One region of the Priestia megaterium genome, then DNA from elsewhere that is predicted to be linked to it. Evidence: riboswitches for the same ligand, from Rfam matches in the RefSeq annotation. Region 1 holds a riboswitch; each other region holds the start of a gene.
What was found. A riboswitch is a leader RNA that binds a small molecule or an ion and turns the genes downstream of it on or off. The one in region 1 is predicted to bind cobalamin.

Region 1 (3,107 bases):
CGACAACAACGGTAGTCAGCATGCCTATTTCATGATTTAACATGTCTTTTAAATTGGTCATTACCACTTCTTCACGGTCACGATAAGCGCTTTTCACAAGACCAACAGGCGTATCGGGGGAACGGTATTTTAATAAAATCCTTTGCGCTTCCACAATTTGTCTTGTGCGTCTTCCGCTTTTCGGATTATAAAAAGCTACTACAAAATCTGCTTGTGCAGCTGCTTCGATTCGTTTTTCGATTAACTCCCAAGGCGTAAGGTGGTCACTTAAACTAATCGTACAGGCATCATGCATCACGGGCGCCCCAAGGAGGGATGCGCATGAATTAATAGCCGAAATGCCAGGAATCACTTCCAGCTCTACGCCCGTTTCTTTTTTCCATCCTTTTTCAATCAACACTTCATACACAAGGCCGGCCATTCCGTATACTCCTGCATCTCCGCTTGAAATGACCGCCACGGTTTTTCCCGCTTCAGCTTGCTTTACGGCTTCTTGTGCACGGCTTACTTCTTCGGTCATTCCTGTACTAATAATTTGCTGATTCGTTAATAGTCCTTGAATTAATTCCACATAGGTTTTATAACCAATGATCATATCACTTTCTTGAATGGCTTCTCTTGCTCGCTGTGTAATATGTTCAAAGCTTCCTGGGCCGAATCCAATAACTAACAGTTTACCTTTCATGCTAGCTCCTCCTTTATGCGTTACTTTTTACTTTGTCAATTCCTTCTATGGAGTCACTCTTTTCCGGAGAAACAAAACCGTTTTGATCATATTCATAAATAAGTGATTCCTTTATACTGCAGCCTCCTGCTAAATGTTCTTCAACAATTCGATGAGCTACGTTTTCAGTGACCTGCTTGTACCAATCTCCTGAAGGGTACACGATAGCTACAGGAGCATCTTTGCATCTTCCGTTACAGCGCGTACGGGTTGTGTGAACCGCTTCATCTAGATTCAGTTCAGTCACTTTATTTCGAATAGCTTGAGTGGCTTCTTCTCCACCTTTTCTCATACAGCTGCTTCCATTACAAATCAATACGTGATGTTTTGTTCCATTTAAGTTCCACGTCGTCACACTTATTCGCTCCTTTACTAAAAAAACGCCTCTATCAATGATAGAGGCGCAGAAAAATTCAAACTAAGTTTTTGCACTTCCACCTATATCCCGTAGGGTAAGCTTCGCATTAGAAAAAGGCTGGTTTCCTGACTTCGATTCATCACTTGATTGCGCCTTCCCGAATACAGTGGCATATGCAATCAGCTCCTCTTCACAGTGGCGGGTACCGCGCTGGCTTCACACCAGACTTCCCATTTAACGCAATGTGAACATTGCGCACCTTTTTTGCACGATATGTAGTTTTGTGCTACGAGAAAAACCCGCTTCGCTAATATGCGAGCGGGTAAAACGTCAGAATAAAAGTGTACACGAATGCCACTTTAAGCCAACGTTTCCCTTCCCGCTCCCCGGAGAAATAGAAACTTCACAATAAAGACAGGTCTCCTGACTTGTGTATCATTCTACTTGAGAACCTTCCCGTGATTTTTCCACAGTGGTTATACTCGTTCGTCCACACTTACAGTTGCGGGGGCAGTACTGGTCTTTCACCAGTTTCCCTATTAAGCCTTCTTGGCATCTTTACTGTTGCTGTTTGATATATATGAACCTTTTAAACTATCAGAATAATAGAAGTAACTACCATATCATAGCGTACATTTTTTTTTATTTCAACTCTATTCTTTTCGTAAGATACAAGAAGCTATGAAAAAACAAGAGCATAAAGTCAGCTCTTGTTTTTTCATTATATAGCTACTAATGTTAAATGAGGATCATTATAATACACGACTTCTGAAAGAACTTTACAGCCATTTGTTTTTGCAAAAGCTTCTCTCGCCTGCGTTTCAGTTTCAAATTCAAACATTTTCATTTCTTTTCCAGCATATACCGTCAGTACCCACATGAAAAGATTCGCCTCCGATTATTGTAGTGATCGCTATATCCACATTATGACGAAACCATATCCTTTTGAAAACCCATTCTACAAAACTTGTCACAAGAAACTTTTAAAAATTTAAAAACATTTTAACTTCTGTAAATGAACAAAATGTACAAAAGGTTTAAGCCGTATTATACCTCTTTAAAAAAGGTGCTTTTTTTACCAACTGTTGCTTCACCAGTAAAAAAATATATAGTATTTATTAAAAAAAGAAGCCGGACAGCCGGCTTCTTTTTTAGGAAAGGAAAGTACAGACATCACAGTCCCGTACTGCTCTTTGTTTTGCATAAAAATACACTAATTAAATATTCCTTTCTTAAAGCAGAACCATGTTCGATTGCACATAGTGGTAAAGAAGCTTGTACGTATGGTTTAATGAATCTTGATGCGTTCTCTCAAACGCATGAGAAGAATCAATTCCTGGACCAATTAAGCCGTGTACGATGTCATGCCCGGCACGAATAGCAGCAGAAGCATCTGATCCGTAAAACGGATAAATATCTAATTTGTACTGAATATCATGCTGCTTAGCTAGCTCCACCAAATGCTTTCTCAAACCGTAATGATATGGGCCGCTTGAATCTTTTACACAAATAGACACGGTGTATTCATCAGTAGATTGTCCATCTCCCATGGCACCCATATCAACCGCTAAGTATTCTACCGTTTGAGGCGTAATATTAGAATTTCCTCCGTATCCAATTTCTTCATTATTTGAAATAAGAAAGTGCGTAGTGTATGGCAGTTCGATCTGCTCTTCTTGAATTGTTTTCATGAGCTGAAGCAATAAAGCTACGCTTGCTTTATCATCGAGATGACGAGATTTAATAAAACCGCTTTTTGTTATTTCTACACGAGGATCAAACGAAACAAAGTCGCCGACTTCAATTCCAAGACTGCGAACATCTTCTGCGCTATGTACTTTTTCATCCAATCGAATTTCTATATTATCTTGATTTCGCTCAGCTTTACCTGCATCTTTATACACATGAACAGATGTTTGATGCATAAGGATGGTCCCTGTAAATACTTCTCCTGCTGACGTTTCGATTTCACAATATTCTCCTTCAATGGAATTGTAGCGGAACCCTCCAATCAAGTCGATTTTC
Region 2 (3,107 bases), 810 kb from region 1:
GCGCTTTGATCGCATCAATAATCTCTTCGAACTCTGAATAGCACATATGCGTGTGAATTTGCGTCTCGTTTTGCACCGATACCGTGGCTAGTTTGAACGCATACACCGCCGCGTTCAAGTAGCTTTCCCAGTTTTCTCGTTTTAACGGCAGTCCTTCACGCAGCGCCGGTTCATCTACTTGAATCATTGAGATGCCCTGACTTTCAAGTGCTTCCACTTCTTTTCTAAGAGCAAGCGCAATTTGATTGGCCACGTCGTAGCGTGAGATATCATCACGTACAAACGACCAGTTTAAAATTGTAATTGGCCCCGTCAGCATTCCTTTAACAGGCTTATTGGTTAGAGACTGTGCGTAGACCGTTTCTTTGATTGTCATCGCCTGCTCGTACGAGACATCTCCGTAAATAAGCGGCGGCTTCACGCAGCGAGAACCGTATGATTGCACCCAGCCAAACTTCGTAAACTGAAAACCTCCTAATTTTTCACCGAAGTATTCAACCATGTCCGTGCGCTCAAACTCTCCGTGCACAAGGACATCTAAGCCGATGTTTTCTTGAATTTCAATCCATTTTTTGATTTCAGCGTTAATGTACGCTTCATATGCTTCATCGCTTAACTCTCCTTTACGCCACTTCAGACGCTCTTTTCGCACTTCTTTTGTTTGCGGAAAGCTTCCAATTGTTGTCGTTGGAAGAAGCGGCAGTTGAAATGCTTCTTGCTGAACGCGTTGACGTACGTCAAACGGCGCTTGGCGCTCCGCTTTATAGCTGTGCAGCTGCTTCAGCTCTTTTTGAACGTCTTGATGGTTTCGAAAAGATGATCCATTTAATGCTTGAATCGCTTGTTTGCTTACACTTATTTCTTTTTCAATTGCTTCTTTTCCTTGCTGCACCGCTTTTGTTAAAAGCGTGATTTCCTTCAGCTTTTCATCTGCAAAAGACAGCGCGTTTTTTAGAATTGGCTCAATGGTTTTTTCGCTTTTCACCGTGACAGGAACATGTAATAAACTTGATGAAGGCTGCAGAATCAAACGGTCTTTTGATACAGCTTCTTCAATTTCACTGATTGTTAAAAGCTGTTCGTCCAAGTTTTCACGCCAAATGTTTCGTCCGTCAATCACTCCTGCTGCCAGCACTTTATCAGTTGGAAAACCATATTTATTAAGCGCCGTGAGATTTTCGCCTCGGTCATGTACAAAATCCAATCCAATTCCGTGAACAGGAAGAGCAACTACTTCTTTATAGTAATCTACGCTGTCAAAGTACGTCTGCAAAATGACTTTTACATTCGGTGCCGCTTTTTTCAAAGCTTCATAGACTTCTTTATACAGTGCCAGGTCTTCTTTTGATAGCGTTGTAGCTAAAATCGGCTCATCTATTTGTACCCACTCGACCCCTTCTGCCTCCAGCTCCGCTAAGATTGTTGCATAAAGAGGAACAAACTGTTCAACTACTTTTTTAAACTCACTTTTTTTATATCCTTTTGACAGCTTCACAAATGTTACTGGACCTAAAATAACGGGTTTGCCTTTGATATTCAGCTTTTGTTTTGCTTCTTTGTAAAATTGAAGCGGACGATTTTCTACAAGGGCAGGCGTACATTCGTCAAGCTCTGGTACGATATAGTGATAATTTGTGTTAAACCATTTTGTCATCGTAGAGGCTACCGCACCTTTTGTTCCTCGGGCGATGTCAAAATACGTTTCAAGGGATACCGGGCCTCCGTTATATTCAAAGCGCTTTGGCACCAAACCAAACATAGCGGCTGTATCTAACACGTGATCGTATAAGCTAAAATCGCCGACTGGAATTAATTCAATTCCTGCGTCACGCTGTTTTTTCAGATGCCCAAGACGAAGAGCTTCAATTTCCTGAAGAAAGATATCTTTCTCTATCTTTCCTGCCCAAAACTGCTCAAGCGCTTTTTTCCATTCTCGTTTTTCACCAATTCTTGGATAACCTACATTTGAACTTTTTACACTGCTCATTTTTTCCACTCCCTATATATTTTTTTATCGCTAAACTAAAAAATCTCCCTTTTCGAAATGAAAAGAGAGATGATACGCATACTTAACTAAAGTTGAGATAGCCTGTTTTTCTCAACACGTATTCCTCACTCCTCTCTATATCCCGTAGAGCTTAAGTGCATACAACAGGCAGGTCTCCTGACTTAGGTTCATCGCTTCCTATCCCTTCCCATTTCAACATGAAACAGTGGTTAATAAGTTGCTCCCCATTACAGTGGCGGGACCGCGCCGGCTTTTCACCGGTCTTCCCTTTTAAGCTGCGTACATTCGTTACACAGCACCTGATGCATTTCTATGAAATTGTTCATTCAAAACATATTCACATAAAATAAAAAGCCTCTCTATCATGAATAGAGAGGCATAGTATCTATGAAATCCTCTCTTATTTTTCAAAGCTGTACGCTTTGCAGGATGTAGCACCTTTTTAACAAGATTGTTAAATGGTTGCCGGGCTTCACAGGGCCAGTCCCTCCGCCTCTCTCAATAAGAGTTTTAATTGTTTATAATATTTTGAATGTAGAGTCATCTTAACACCTTACATTTATGTTGTCAAAAGAAATTTCAAAAAAATTAGTTTTCAGGAGGCGTTGACGCTAATTTTTGCCTTAATAATTTGTAATCATCTTTTCGATGTGTTTCGATCAAGTCTTTTGCTCCTTGATGATACCCTGAAGAATAGATGTACTCTACCGCCGTTTCGATAAGCATTCTCTTTTCTTCCGCACATTCTCGGTCCATTAGGGGGAACAGTCTACCTAAAAGGTCATTTAAATCTTCCTTAATAAAACGATTAAGTCCTTCTTGCATCTTTTCGTTTGCCATGATAGCTCCTCCATTTGCTGTGTATCTTCTAAGCCTCTATAAACAGGCAGTTCACTGTAAATTTCAAGATAAAGTTAAGCCATTAAACAGTATATCAAGTGAATGTTTTTCTTCAATTACATATGTAATACAAATATATGACAAATACAGAGAATATATCATCATTCACTATCTATTATAACGTTTGACTGAGCCTTCTGCTACAAGGTTTCTTTAAACATTATGCACAATCTTCCAAAAGCCTGCCTGTGAATCACAG
Region 3 (3,107 bases), 2.3 Mb from region 1:
CTAACTCTTTACTGTAGGACGGTGATTCTTTTTTCACAAATCCAACTAAATCTTCGAGCATCTCTTGTTCATGTTCTTTTAAATAACTAAATACGCTTTGTTCTACCATTACCTGACTCAAATCAATTCCTCCTCCAAACAACCCCTGCTGCTTGTGCATTCATTGCTTTTATTTATCGTACGTATGAGTATGTTCTACGTTTCACATAACGACCTTAAATTATCCTTAATTATAATGGTTTTCAGACAATTTTCCATCCTTAAAATACAGATAATACTTTAACTTATTCATAACCGACCGAAAATAGCCATAAACTTCAACAAATTTATACAAAAAAGCTTCAATCTTCAACAGATTAAAGCTTTCATTTTATTAATTGACATTTATTTTGATATTTTTCCCTTTTGACTTCACACTTACAAAAACAAACATAGACACTAAAAAAACAAACAAAATAACGCCAACCATTTCAAAGTTTACTTCGGCCCATGGATTAAAGAAAGTGAATGCTAAGTAGAAGGACACCCCGTATGCGAGGATAACAATAACCCAGCCCATCAAGCGGGAAGCAGATTGCCCAAACTTACTCGATTCATTCACCATTTTATGTACAATCAGTGAATCGATTGTATCTGTCAGCATCATACCAAACATAAATACTAGTCCTAATAAAAGCGGCGTATATTTGCCTGCGTTCCCTACAGCTAGAGACCACACGGCCGTTTGACTGACCGTTTCAGCCGCTAGGGCAAACAGCGCTCCTACAAGAATAATTAAAAAAGGATTCGTTGTTCCTTTTGCGATTTTCGGAATAAACTTCCCTTTTAACCCGCTCACCTGAAACTCTTCTTCTTTGTTTTTAGTTCGAAGCAAATGATATGTGTTTAATGTCCCAATCAGAAAGAGAGAGATGATAGATACCCAAGATGCAAAATGATCGAAATATGCTGGAAACGTAAAATTCTTCATCACTACGCCCAGCACCCCGGCCGTGACGGCCACCATTCCTCCATGACCTAGTGAAAACAGCGTTCCGACCCACGGAGCAAAACGGCTGCCCATTCGCCAATTATATCGGGTCTGGCCATCAATAAAAGCTAAGTGATCTGCATCTAATCCGTGCCTGATTCCTAATAAAAAGACAAGTAAAAAAACTGATAAACCTTCCATTTCCTACACTCCTTTTTTTAAAATAAAACGTAAAAAAGCCTCAATTCTATAGAAATTGAGGATGTGTCGGCATATGAAAATAAACAGTAATTGCTCACTGCGTACCTTGATACACCGCCTCTTTCCTAGAAGAGTCAAGTGTACAGAATAGGTAGGTCTCCTGGCTTGAGATCATCATTTTCTACCGCCTTCCCCGTTTTGAGTGACGATAAGATAGAAAACTCCCTGCTTACAGTGGCTGGACCGCTCGAGATTTGCACTCGATTCCCTGTTACCTCTTACGCTATGTAAGAGCACCTAAACTGTGCGAATGATTCATTTTCTTCCTCATTATACTAGTACTCCTTACAAATGAATAGAGAAAATTCAAATAAAAAAGCCCTGCTGAGCTTTACATGCTTAGCAGGGCTTTTTAAAGCAATTAAACTACTTCTACCGTTACGTCTACGTTGCCGCTGATTGCTTTTGAATACGGGCAGTATGAGTGGGCTAGGTCTACATATTTTTTAGCTGTTTCTAAATCTAAACCTTCGATATGAGCTTCAAGCGCTACAGCAATTTTCACTCCTTGATCAGCTTTATCTGGAAGCAGCTGAACCGTAGCTTTTACTTCACTGCTTTTAATTTCTACGTTATGTTTTTTCAACATAAATTCTAACGCGCTGTTGAAACAAGCACTGTATCCAGCTGCAAATAGCTGCTCTGGGTTTGTTGCTGTTGTTGCTTCTCCACCAAGCGCTGGAGGTGTTGCAACGTCTAAATTAAAGATATTATCTAAAGAATGAACTTCTCCTGTTCTTCCACCTGTGTTAACGACTGTCGTTTCATATAAAGCTTTCATGTATAAATCTCTCCTCTTTTTTAGTAATTTTATTAAAATTTTTTATTTATCGTTTCTGTAATTTAATTGTACACAATTTAATTTTAAAAAACAAGTGTTAAATACATTAAAAATTTTCCAATAAAAAAAGCCGCGTATATGCGACTTTTTCTTAATAATATTGAGACTGTTCGTCATAAGCTGATTTTCGAAAAATAGACAAGTTGGTAATAGCCCTCATCAGTTTCGTATTAAAAATAACATAATGAATAAACAGCGCCAGCACGCAGCCTAAAACGGCTCCTGTTAACACATCGAATGGATAGTGAACGCCAACCCATACCCGTGAAAATGCAATGAGTGCACCCATGACAACCCACATGCGCCCTGAACGTTTGAAATGCAGCCAGATGGTAAAAGTGATAACTAATGCAGATGTAGCATGATCGCTTGGAAATGAAGAATTCGCGGCGTGATCAATAAGCTGATTCACGTGGTGAGAGATAAACGGACGATCTCGATAAGCAAATAAACTAATCACTTTATTGATAATGACTCCTGTGGCACAAGCACATAAAGCTTGAAATGCTACAACACGGCTGCCGTTTTTATTAATAAGTAAAAACAAGCCGAGTAAAACAATAAGTACATACTGGGCATAATCTGCAAAGAATACCATTAGCGAATCTACAAACTTCACATGCGAGGCATACTGATTCACCGCATGGAAAATGGTATAGTCTACTGAATTAATAGCTGATAACATAATCGAAATCCTTTCTTATTTTTAAATGTCATTAGCTATCTTATCAGTTTCTTGGGAAAATGAACATGTTTTTGTCAGAGGCTTCCTAACTGGTATTTATAAATAACGTATTCAGGATGAGTAGTAAGCCAACGGACTTTTGCCCATTAACTTACCTGTGAATGATCCACAATGTTTTTTTGCAAAAAGATTTCTTCTAAAGAAGGTTCTTCTACGTGAACTTGATAAATATCGATGCCGCATTGAATCAATTCGCGAATAATCAGAGGGATATTTCTCTCTTTTTGAAGCATCACTTTTGTGTACGTGTGATGGTATTCCACGTCCGGACTCACCGTACGGAAAAACTG
Region 4 (3,107 bases), 2.1 Mb from region 1:
TCAACAAGCTATGGTACGGTCCAGGATCGAGAATTGATTTTGCTTGAAGTAGAAGATGAAAAAGGATTTACAGGATGGGGAGAAGTCGTTGCTTTTTCATCTCCTTGGTATACGGAAGAAACGATTCAGACATGTTTTCATATGTTAGACGATTTTTTAATTCCTTCGCTTCTTCACCAGCAGCTTCAAAAACCAGAGGATGTTCAAAAGTTATTCAAACCTCTAAAGCGGAACAACATGGCTAAAGCAGCTTTGGACTGTGCTGTATGGGATTTGTATGCAAAGCGCCAAAATAAGCCCTTAGCTGAAGTAATTGGCGGAATAAGGCCTGCTGTAGAAGCTGGAGTGGTAGTTGGCTTAAATGATATTTCCATCATGAAAGAACAAATAAAGACTTATATGAAAGATGGTTATAAGCGCTTTAAAGTGAAAATTAAGCCAGGCGCTGACTATGAGCTACTGAAACAAATTCGAGATGAATTTCCAAGCATTCCTCTTATGGCTGATGCCAATTCAGCCTATACGTTAAGCGATAGTGATTCATTGAAAAAACTAGATGAATTGAATTTAATGATGATCGAACAGCCGTTAAGTTCGGATGATATCCTTGATCATCGATTATTACAAAAGCAAATGAAGACGCCGATTTGCTTAGATGAAAGTATTGTGAGCTATGAAGATGCACGTCATGCAATCGAACAAAAAAGCTGCAAGATTATCAATGTGAAAATCGGTCGAGTTGGCGGAATGTCTGTAGCAAAAAAAATTCATGATTTATGCGCCCTACACGGTGTAAGGCTTTGGGTTGGCGGAATGTTAGAAGCCGGGATTTCACGAGCTCATAACATCGCCCTTGCCACACTGCCTTCTTTCACGATACCAGGTGACATTTCTGCGTCGTCTCGCTATTGGGAAAAAGATATTATTAAGCCCGAAGTAGAGGTAGAAGCCGGAGTAATAAAGGTGAAGGAAAAACCGGGGATAGGATACGATATTGATAAAAAGTTTATCAAAACAATCACAGCATTTGAAAAAGAATACAAATAATTAAAAACCGTTTTTTATGAAAAACGGTTTTTTTATTGATGTTGGCAATGTTTAGTAGAAAAATAGGACAAATTTTTTAAAAAGAGCACATTGTTCCATCAAGCGTGTCAAAACATGTTATGATGGAGTAGTTTGATGAAAAAAGTCGAAGGATTTTATCGTAAAAAACAAAATTATTTTTGAAAATAGGTTGATAGTTTTCTAAGTTGTCCTATATAATGTGTTTATAACATAACACAATATGTTGTTTGTTAAACAATAATAAAATACTATATTTTGTGTTTTCCAGTGAAAAAGGTGTCTGATAAAAAGACTTAAAAGGGAATTTGGTGAAAATCCAAAGCTGTCCCCGCAACTGTGAATGCTGATGAAATAAGGAGATCCACTGTGAGTAAACATCATGGGAAGGCCTTAAAGTAAAAAGAAGCATAAGTCAGGAGACCTGCCTTTTTTATGTCGTTTTATCTTCTTCGGGAGGTGAGAGGGTAGAGCGAGGATTGAGAAAAGACTTAGTGTCTTCTTCTATCTTCGTTCTATTCGCTCACCGAGGTACGGTGAGCGATTTTTTATTTTGAAGTGAAGAGAGGAGCCATATTTATGGTGAATACATTAAAGCCTACAATTCTACATGAATTAACTGCATATATTGAACGTTTAAAAAAAGAATTTACGCAACTTGATTTTTCTTTGTATGAGGAAAAGGTTATTCAAACTGTTACAGTAAAGGAAAATATGACGGACGAAAAGGTTGCAAACGTACTAATTTTGGCAGCCCTAGAGCGTATTTCAATGGAAGAACCAGATTGGACGTACGTGGCGGCAGACGTCTACTTAAACGAACTATATCGAAAAGCAGCGGACAACCGAGGTTATGATAAAAAAGAGAAGTACGGTTCGTTTTATCAGCTTATTCAAGAACTAACAAAAATCGGCATTTATAATAAACAGCTATTAAAAACATATACAGAAGAAGAAATTAATGAAATTGCTTCAGTCATTATTCCTGAACGCGATCGTTTATTTACATACATTGGATTGCTGACATTAGCAGATCGCTATTTAGCGACATCACATGATAAGCGTGTATACGAATTACCGCAAGAACGTTTTCTTATCATTGCTATGACGCTGATGTCTCAAGAAAAGAAAGAAAATCGAACAGCATTAGTAAAAGAAGCGTACTGGGCGCTTTCTAGTCTATATATGACGGTTGCCACACCAACACTCTCAAACGCAGGAAAGAGCTACGGACAGCTATCTAGCTGCTTTATTGATACGATTGATGACAGCTTACGCGGTATTTATGATAGCAATACAGATTTGGCCACGCTTAGTAAAAATGGAGGCGGAATTGGTGTCTACCTCGGTCATATTAGAAGCCGAGGAAGTGATATAAAAGGTTTTAAAGGCGTATCATCAGGAACAATTCCATGGATGAAACAGCTAAATAATACGGCTGTAAGTGTCGATCAGCTAGGTCAACGACAAGGAGCTATTGCTGTATATTTAGATGTTTGGCATAAAGACATTTTTTCATTCTTAGACGCGCGTTTGAACAATGGTGATGAACGCCAGCGCACGCATGATTTATTCACTGGCGTATGTTTGCCAGATTTGTTTATGGAAAAAGTAGAAGCACGTGAAGACTGGCACTTATTCGATCCTCACGAAGTTCGTACGCTGATGGGCTACTCGTTAGAAGATTTTTATGATGAAGAAGAAGGCAGCGGTTCGTTCCGCACTCGTTACGCTGAGTGTGTAAACAATGAACAGCTTTCAAGAGAAACAGTGCCTGCTATTGAGATCTTCAAGCGCATTATGCTTTCGCAGCTTGAAACCGGAACTCCTTATATGTTCTATCGTGATACGGTTAACCGAGCTAATCAAAACCGACACGCGGGCATGATTTACTGCAGTAACTTATGTACAGAAATCACGCAAAACCAAAGTACAACGGTCGTAACAGAGGAAATTACGGAAGACGGAAAAATTATTATTACAAAGAATCCGGGCGATTTTGTTGTATGTAATCTTTCTTCTATTAACTTAGCGAGAGCCGT

Region 2: another riboswitch for cobalamin. It lies ahead of metE (5-methyltetrahydropteroyltriglutamate--homocysteine S-methyltransferase); the one in region 1 lies ahead of CEQ83_RS12875 ((2Fe-2S) ferredoxin domain-containing protein).
Region 3: another riboswitch for cobalamin. It lies ahead of CEQ83_RS01560 (HoxN/HupN/NixA family nickel/cobalt transporter); the one in region 1 lies ahead of CEQ83_RS12875 ((2Fe-2S) ferredoxin domain-containing protein).
Region 4: another riboswitch for cobalamin. It lies ahead of CEQ83_RS23735 (ribonucleoside-diphosphate reductase subunit alpha); the one in region 1 lies ahead of CEQ83_RS12875 ((2Fe-2S) ferredoxin domain-containing protein).

Annotation. Positions count from the first base shown of each region.
Region 1 covers NZ_CP023317.1:2,559,324-2,562,430, forward strand. The annotation lists gene cobJ (precorrin-3B C(17)-methyltransferase) at 1-685, opposite strand, end outside; gene CEQ83_RS12875 ((2Fe-2S) ferredoxin domain-containing protein) at 699-1,079, opposite strand; cobalamin riboswitch at 1,181-1,360, opposite strand; cobalamin riboswitch at 1,479-1,657, opposite strand; gene CEQ83_RS27075 (hypothetical protein) at 1,804-1,962, opposite strand; gene CEQ83_RS12880 (M42 family metallopeptidase) at 2,315-3,107, opposite strand, start outside.
Region 2 covers NZ_CP023317.1:3,371,330-3,374,436, forward strand. The annotation lists gene metE (5-methyltetrahydropteroyltriglutamate--homocysteine S-methyltransferase) at 1-1,987, opposite strand, end outside; cobalamin riboswitch at 2,138-2,326, opposite strand; SAM riboswitch class I at 2,406-2,516, opposite strand; gene CEQ83_RS17275 (hypothetical protein) at 2,597-2,848, opposite strand.
Region 3 covers NZ_CP023317.1:285,376-288,482, reverse strand. The annotation lists gene CEQ83_RS01565 (M20 family metallopeptidase) at 1-142, opposite strand, end outside; gene CEQ83_RS01560 (HoxN/HupN/NixA family nickel/cobalt transporter) at 374-1,171, opposite strand; cobalamin riboswitch at 1,305-1,487, opposite strand; gene CEQ83_RS01555 (organic hydroperoxide resistance protein) at 1,593-2,012, opposite strand; gene CEQ83_RS01550 (undecaprenyl-diphosphatase) at 2,164-2,757, opposite strand; gene CEQ83_RS01545 (ABC transporter ATP-binding protein) at 2,904-3,107, opposite strand, start outside.
Region 4 covers NZ_CP023317.1:4,638,508-4,641,614, reverse strand. The annotation lists gene menC (o-succinylbenzoate synthase) at 1-1,047, shown strand, start outside; cobalamin riboswitch at 1,326-1,511, shown strand; gene CEQ83_RS23735 (ribonucleoside-diphosphate reductase subunit alpha) at 1,645-3,107, shown strand, end outside.